DNA from 2 places in the Paenibacillus sp. FSL H7-0350 genome. Region 1 is predicted to be linked to the other one. Evidence: riboswitches for the same ligand, from Rfam matches in the RefSeq annotation. Region 1 holds a riboswitch; the other holds the start of a gene.
The links. A riboswitch is a leader RNA that binds a small molecule or an ion and turns the genes downstream of it on or off. The one in region 1 is predicted to bind cyclic di-GMP.
Positions count from the first base shown of each region.

Region 2: it holds a riboswitch for cyclic di-GMP, as region 1 does, so the genes downstream of both, NYE24_RS18065 (flagellar assembly protein A) here and NYE24_RS22855 (choice-of-anchor A family protein) in region 1, are expected to answer to the same signal.

Region 1 is NZ_CP151972.1:4,992,721-4,996,959, reverse strand. It holds gene NYE24_RS22855 (choice-of-anchor A family protein) at 1-2,172, opposite strand, end outside; cyclic di-GMP riboswitch class I at 2,254-2,346, opposite strand; gene NYE24_RS22850 (hypothetical protein) at 3,098-3,478, shown strand; gene NYE24_RS22845 (ASCH domain-containing protein) at 3,841-4,239, opposite strand, start outside.
Region 2 is NZ_CP151972.1:3,961,916-3,966,154, forward strand. It holds gene NYE24_RS18060 (FUSC family protein) at 1-560, shown strand, start outside; cyclic di-GMP riboswitch class I at 1,201-1,293, shown strand; gene NYE24_RS18065 (flagellar assembly protein A) at 1,368-3,017, shown strand; gene NYE24_RS18070 (aldo/keto reductase) at 3,048-4,022, shown strand; gene hcp (hydroxylamine reductase) at 4,124-4,239, opposite strand, start outside.

The DNA.
Region 1 (4,239 bases):
TACCACTGTTGGCGTTGGTGTCGGTACCGCTGTTGGCGTTGGTGTTGGCACTGCTGTCGGTGTTGGTGTCGGCTCAACTGTCGGCGTTGGTATCGGCGTTGGCGTTGGTGTCGGCTCAACTGTCGGCGTTGGTGTCGGCTCTACCGTCGGCGTTGGTGTCGGCACTGCTGTCGGCGTTGGTGTCGGTACCGCTGTTGGCGTTGGTGTTGGCACCGCTGTTGGCGTTGGTGTTGGCACCGCTGTTGGCGTTGGTGTTGGCACCGCTGTTGGCGTTGGTGTCGGTACCGCTGTTGGCGTTGGTGTTGGCTCTGCCGTTGGTGTTGGTGTCGGTACTGCCGTTGGTGTTGGTGTTGGCACCGCTGTTGGCGTTGGTGTCGGTACCGCTGTTGGCGTTGGTGTTGGCTCTGCCGTTGGCGTTGGTGTCGGTACCGCTGTTGGCGTTGGTGTTGGCACCGCTGTTGGTGTTGGTGTTGGTGTTGGTGTTGGTGTTGGCACCGCTGTTGGCGTTGGTGTTGGCACCGCTGTTGGCGTTGGTGTTGGCACCGCTGTTGGCGTTGGTGTCGGTACCGCTGTTGGCGTTGGTGTTGGCTCTGCCGTTGGCGTTGGTGTTGGCACCGCTGTTGGCGTTGGTGTTGGCACCGCTGTTGGCGTTGGTGTTGGCACCGCTGTTGGCGTTGGTGTTGGCACCGCTGTTGGCGTTGGTGTTGGCACCGCTGTTGGCGTTGGTGTTGGCTTCACGGTTGGTGTTGGCGTCGGCTTCACGGTTGGTGTTGGCGTTGGCTTCACGGTTGGTGTTGGCGTCGGCTTCACGGTTGGTGTTGGCGTCGGCTTCACTGTCGGCGTTGGCTTCACTGTCGGCGTTGGCGTCGGCTTCACAGTTGGTGTTGGCGTCGGTTTCACGGTTGGTGTTGGCGTCGGTTTCACGGTTGGTGTTGGCGTCGGCTTCACGGTTGGTGTTGGCGTCGGCTTCACGGTTGGTGTTGGCGTCGGCTTCACGGTTGGTGTTGGCGTCGGCTTCACTGTCGGTGTTGGCGTCGGCTTCACTGTCGGTGTTGGCGTCGGCTTCACTGTCGGTGTCGGCGTTACCGTCGGTGTTGGTTTCACTGTTGGTGTCGGCGTTACCGTCGGTGTTGGTTTTACTGTCGGTGTTGGCGTTACCGTTGGTGTAGGCTTCACTGTCGGTGTCGGCGTTACCGTCGGTGTTGGCTTCACAGTCGGTGTCGGCGTTACCGTCGGTGTAGGCTTCACAGTTGGTGTCGGTGATGGACTAGGGGTCGGCGTTGCGGTCGGCGTCGGACTCGGCGGCGGCCCCTCTCCCTCGTACATCCCAAGGTGCATCTCAACCCCGCCGCGAAAAGATTTTGCAATCAGGGTCCCGTAAAGCTCTGCTCCGGCATAATGAACATCCGCTCTAGGTGCGAGGATCGTCCCGTAGAATGAGGTATAAGCGATATTCACCGCAGAGGCTTCGTAAAAGTTGAACAATACTTGACTGGCTCTGCCGTCCTTCATTGAAAAGCTCGGCACATTGACTGTAGGCCCGCTTATATTAATAATCAGCGTAGCGTTCTGGGCAATGTTGAACTGAATATAATTCGTACTCGCCAGTGTCGCGGCATCCACATGAACCACATTGAAGCGATCTGGTGCATTTATCGTAAGCTGCCCATAATGATTATTGCCAATCTCATTCGTGTCGGCCAAGGCCCCATACTCTGTGGAACGCGAGATTAGAAACTCCCGCTCGGCTGCAAAATCAATCGGGCTGGCATTTTTCTTCCCGCCTCTAATGTTGACACCAGGCTCATTGGCTGTAAAGCTATCCCCAAATACTACATTTCCATAGATCTCTCCACTGCCTGAATGTACAAAATTCTTACCGGCCACAAGTACATCCGTCGGCGCAGCACCACTGTATGCTCTTGCTACTCCGTAACCTCCCGAGAGGGTAATGTTCCCTGCCGCTGCCAGGCGGCCCTCAATCTGATCATTGCTCTGTGCAAAATCCCCGAGGATAAAAGCATTAAAATTCCCTGCGACTCCTAAAACCGGTGTTGGCGTATACGGCACCCCTGAAGCTGCTCTAACATCCGTCCCCCACGTAAAAGCACTGGATAAGGTCAATAGGCCAGCCATAATGATGGCGGCTGTTTTACGCACTCTTTTTTTCAATAGTCCACACCTCCTAGTTACTATTCTATGAATCTGTCACGCAACTATAACAACAAAAAGACCGCCACGAAGGGTTAGCTTCACGGCGGCCGGACGACCCTAGCCTCAACTTTAGAGACAGTAGATTCCTGACTTTGCGTCCCGTTCTTTCGATACGGTTTGCGTTTGTACATGATTTCGGTATGAAATTGAGATTTGCTTATGTAAATTCGTTGTTGAGTCTATGACATTTGTTACTTTTGTACTATTTTAGTTTATCCGCTCCCCCACCCTGTTGTCAATCCATTCCCAGTATATTTTTTGAAATTATTTTTTGCGAAGGTTCCTCTTTGATCCCTTGTACCATAAGGGTTAAGGGACGAGTCTCTTTTTTATCTATTGACGAAAAAAGTCGAGAAATCAGAGAATTGGCTGTAGCCGTTTATCCCGCTTTTCTATAATTATATCAATTTATATTATTAAAATTTGATGCATTTGTCCTATTTTTATCACCCTAAGCCCATCTCCCCTCCCATTTCGCTTCTGTTCAATGTAATCCCCCCTATTTATGGGAATCTTAGCCCCGAAAAAAAGCGCCGCCCATGAGGACGACACCTGCTAATAGAATTCATATATTTTGAATAAAATGTCGCCTAGGCGGACCCAAACAGCTGAATCCAGCCAATCATTGATACCCAGAGCGGAACACTTAGAATGATCCCGAATACTAAACCACGGCGGAGACTTCCTTCATGACTCATTGCCATTCTCCTTTGAGCTGATTTATTTTTCAATCTTTAATATTTCAATTTTAATATAAAATAATTCATTTGATTTTATTGTGAAAAATGTCACATTATTTGAGTTAATTTATAAAACCCATTGATTATTTTTTGAAGGATGAGTTACAATGCGAATATACGTTCTCTTTGAGGGGTTGAGAGGGATGCATAGAGCAGAGAGCCAGGATAACCTGCTGGTCAAATCCTATATTTTGCTGCCGCTTATTCTATCCGCCTTCGAGCGCGATGCTTCTGCTATATCCTCAGAGCTTCGCACGCCTGCGCCTTATCTGGAGGTCATCCAGAGGGCAGTCCATGCCGTTTCTGCCGATCTGCGGGAGGTCCGTGCCGGGATGCGCGCCCGTGGTCTGAGGGTCTATGAACAGAATCGGCTGGAGGCGGGTGTTGAAGCCAAATTCGTCTGCAGGGGTTATCACGAGCGGATGCTGCTGCTGGATGACGTGATTGCCGCCCAGGCCACTCTGCATATGCGCAGGTATCTGGGTATGGAGAAGACGGCGCAGGGCGGCCCGAAGCAAGGATAACAAAGAAGCCTGCCGCAAGCGGCAGACTTCTGCATTAAATGATCACCCGGATGCAATTACATTAACAACGTCCAATACCCCAACGTGCCGCATATAACCACCACAGCTACCGGGTACAAGATTCTACGGCTGACCTGATCCCTGAACGCAAGAAACAAACAAAGCATACAAAGCCATGCAATTAGAAGGCTTCCCATCTATTATGCATACGCCCCTTCCCGGCATTCCTGCCCCTCTCCAGCGGTAGACCGCCTCAGAGCACAACTATCCTTATATATAGGAAGATTTCCCGCCGAATATCCCAATTATACCAGCCGGCAGCCAATCCGGAGCAATTTTTCTTCAAAATATCGTCAGGAAATTCACAATTCCTCTTCCAGCACAGGATATTCCCAGAACCCCAGACGTCCCTTGGCAGGTATGGGATGTACCAGCGGAACAACCTCCTCCAGCTTCCAGGCATACCTTCCTTCGGCATAATTGCCGAATACATATTCATTTCCACCCGGCCAGCCTTGCTGCGCAAGCTCCGGTGTCATTTCACAGCAATCCGCAATGCGGCTGACTGCAATGATCTTGCCGGTTGGCAGATTGTCCGCAGTGTAGCCGTGACGTGCAAGCAACGACTGGAACGGCTCCGTCCGGCAGATCGCTTTATTTACCTGCATCCCGGCATGAATAGCTAACTCCCCCCGGTGGGCGGTCCGCCAGGTCCGGGTTTCGATTTGTTTTTCTCCCAGCGCAATTAACGTGGCCCACGG
Region 2 (4,239 bases), 1.0 Mb from region 1:
GCGGCCGGGATGCAGCGCAAGCCAAGGCTGCTCTTGAGCGCTCCGGCGAGCTTCTGAAGAAGAGCGACCGGCTGCAGAAGGAGATGCATTACACACTGTCTCATTACCAGTGCCGTAAGGACATTGGCAAGCTGACACAGTCGACCACCCATCTCATCAAGGTTCACTCCTATGTCAAAGCCATAAGCGAAGAAATCGCTCTGCTGCCGGCCCATTATGCCGCCGCTGATTGGATGCTGGAGGTTGTAACCGCAACGGCAGACTGCATCGCCCTGTACGGCACACGGACGCTATCAGATGCCGAATGCAGCGGACGTTCACTCCAGGGGAGTCTGAGAAGAGCCCGCGACGTGCAGCTCGCCTGGTTCTCGCAGCTGCAGGATCAGTGCCCGCTCGCAGCCTTCCGTGATCTCGGTGCGGTGTTCTCCCACCTGAACCGGATTCTTGAAGAGATCGAACGCGCCGATTACGCCGCGCTTTCCACCGCACCACAGCATGTCAAGACACACCCTGCACGCGCCATCCAATTCATACAAAAAGGACTCTTCCACAAGCTATAAGCTTGGGAGGGTCCTTTTTTTTGTGTTGCCATAACTTTTCGGTGGGATAGGATGCTTGCGGGTAAAGTGGCTTGGGTGGCAGCACGTAAAGTTATAGCAGTTGGAAAAATGACACTTGATTCAGCCGAATTATACGCTTTAATTGAAGCAGTTGGATAAAGTACATCTAATCCGCCGAATTCTCTGGAATCCGTTAAAAGTGGGCAAAATATGTGTTGTTTATCCATCTGCTGTTCCCATAGGCGGCATTCATCCAACAGCAAGTGGACAAAATCCAACTGCTATATAAGACGCATTTAAGATTAGAACTTAAAGCCTGCTCCTCGCTGCGGTGAACATATGCCCCTCCGCTGCTTTTTGCTTTTTCCACCTGCCGGGCGAAGAAGACCGTCCCCCTTTTTCCAGTTCTCATGACTTCCATAAGCTGTAAGCGCTGGGAAACCAGTTTTTTTGTCGAAATAGAGCTGCATATTTTAAGTTTTTTGATAAATAGGCATAATATAGTTGAAAAATAGCTCTTTAAGTACTAGAATTAAGCTTGTTTGCAGAAGTTAATGCCGCACAAGAACTATTTATGACTCTTTTTGTCGATTACAGTCGATCACAATTCATCGCCTCTACAGGATGTATCTCATTGATCTATTTCTAAAGGCAAACTTCCCGAAAGGGCAGGACGCAAAGCCATGGGCCTAAGAACGCCGGAATCTGCGTTTACGGTCGCCAGGCTGCCAATAGAGACCACTTAAGCCAACTGTTTACGGGAAGTCTCCCGGGCTTGATGATGTTCTTTCTCTGTACGAATTGCCATTGATCATACGAAAAAGTGAGGTTACAACCATGCCGCAGCAGGATATCGAACCAAGCCGATATGAATTCGTAGAGTCCCTGATGCACGAACGTAAAGGTCTCCTGGATTCATTCTCTGTGGAGGGCCGGGCTTCTGACGGGACAACTGGGGATAAGAATGGAATTATCCTCGTGCAGGACAACCAGATATTCATTACTCCCCCGCTCCCCGGAGGCACTCCCGCCCGCATTTCTGCGATCCACCCTGTTGTCCTGAAGATCAACTGGAAGACCGTTACAGCGCCAACCGAGGTGACCAAGGCAGATTATATTACCTGGGAGATCTGCGAGAAGCCGCAGTATGAAATTACCGTATCGCCTGACAAGCTCAAGGTCCATTTCACTTTATACCGTGCAGAGAAGTACGCCTGGAACCTGGTCAACTGCCCCGCCGCCTTCGAGGCGGTCGTCCGTGCCCAGCCCAACCCGGCAATGCTGCTGTCCACGCTTACCATAGATCAGATTATCGCCTCACTGGACAACCGTTTTATTTTGCGCAACCTGAATATTCCCGCCCTGTACGCGGAGCTGGAGAACCCTACATATCTTCCCGTATGCATCGCTGAAGGAAGAGCCCCGCTGCCCGGCAAGGAAGCCCGGCTGGAATTGCAGCTGCCGGAGCATACACTGGTGGGGAACGGGATGCTTCATAGACAGGGAAGCCGGGCTCAGAAGCCTGCGGATACCATGGAGTATCTCCGTTTCCCGGGAGCCCCCTTTACCTTTGCAGGTGAAGTCTTCGCCCGCAAACTGCCGCCAGAAGAAGGCATTCCCGGCCTCGACACAGACGGAAGGGTCCTGCCCCCTCCCCCGCCGCAGGATATCTACTTTGCTGCCGGTAATCATGCCAAACTCCTTCCCTGTGGTAATATCGTAGCCAAGCACACAGGCAGACCCCGTATCTGCGGAGGAAACAGCAGCGTCCGAATCTGTGACTTCCCTCCAGTCTGTCTGCTGACCAGGGAGATGATGGACCCTGGCGGTGACGTTATGTTCGCAGGCGACATCATTGTACCGGGTGATCTGGATGGATCTGTAAGGATCGAAGCCCTGGGGAATGTGTACGTCTATGGCGATATACGCCAATCTACAATTATAGCCACCGGCAGCATTTATGTTAGCGGCCAGGTTACCGGCAGCGGCCTGTACGCCGGATATGCCGGGGTACAGCAGCATCGTTTGCACAGCTTAGCAAGCCTGCTGCGGACAGAGACGGACGGACTGCTTGAGGCAGCGCGCCAGCTGGCCAAGAATGTGGAATCCCGACAGCAATCCGTGAATTACGGCCTGGTGGTTATGCTGCTGCTGGAGGATAAATACAGCCATCTCGACAGCCTGATCCGCGATTTCCAGGCTGCCCTAAGCCGTATGAACGGAGAGTTCGGCTTCGGCACGGACCCGCTCCGGCAGATGCTTGAGGTATTCGCCCATCCGGGACAATACACCGGGTACATTACAGACAGTGTCCTAAGCCGCTTCTCCAGGCTGCTGCTTAAGCTGGGCGAGGAGATTGAGCTGCTCCAAGAGGAGCATGCGGTGATTAACCTTGCCCGGTCGCAGGACAGCCGCCTGGAGTCCTGCGGCAAGCTGCTTGTGCGTGATTCCTGCTAAGACTACTACTAGATAAGGAGAAGTGAGCGCATGCGATATAACCGTCTGGGCAATAGCGGCCTGCAGGTATCCGCCCTGGGTCTTGGAACCAATTCATTCGGCAAACGGGCAGATCTGGAGACCTCGGTCCGCATTCTGCACACCGCTATGGATCAGGGCATTAATTTCATCGATACCGCCAATATCTATGCCGGCTCTGAATCGGAGCGGATCATCGGCCTTGCGCTTGAAGGCAGACGCCATAACACAGTGCTGGCGACCAAAGCCGGATTGCCGAAGCATGAGGGACCCGGCGGCAGCGGCTCTTCGCGCCATCATCTGATGCAGGAGCTGGAAGGCAGCCTGCGCCGGCTGAAGACCGACTATGTGGATCTGTATCAGATCCATACCTTCGATCCCTACACACCGCTGGAGGAAACCCTGCGCACGCTGGATGATTTGATCTCCGCAGGCAAGGTGCGGTATATCGGAGCCTCCAATTATGCCGCCTGGGAGCTGATGAAGGCGCTTGGGATCAGCGAAGCCCGTAACTGGGCGAAATACATCTCTATCCAGTGCAGCTATTCGCTGGCTGACCGTACGCCCGAAGCCGAGCTGCTTCCGCTCTGCCTGGATCAGGGTCTGGGCATCATCCCATACTTCCCTCTGGCGGGCGGTATCCTTACCGGCAAATATTCCGGCAGCAGCAAAGCCCCTGCCGGCTCCAGAGCAGAGACCGATCCGAACTTTCTCCGCTTCCTTACCCCGGAGCGCATCTCGCTCGGGGAGCAGGTTCAGGCGATTGCGGAGGGGCTGGGCACCTCACCTGCGGCTCTATCCCTGTCCTGGCTAATGAACCGGCCCGCGGTCTCCACGGTGATTGTCGGAGCGACTACAGTAGAACAGGTACAGTATAATCTGCAGAGTCTTTCTGCTTCGCCGGATGCGGGGATACTTAAGCAGCTTGACCTGGCCAGCGCCGCCTTCCGCACCGGCGAGCCGTTTGCGGTCTACCGGCTGCCGTAAGCGGTGACGGTGACAGTGACGTTCATATCTATAAACACACAAAGCGAGCTCCCGTAGACGGAGACTCGCTTTTGTGTATTTTGGCTCATGAAGAATGTGTATTATACCGCAGCGATGAACCGCTCCATGTCTTCCTGTACGGTAGTAATACCGCCGATGCCGAAGGTATCTACCAGAACCTTAGCTACGTTAGGCGACAGGAAGGCCGGAAGCGTAG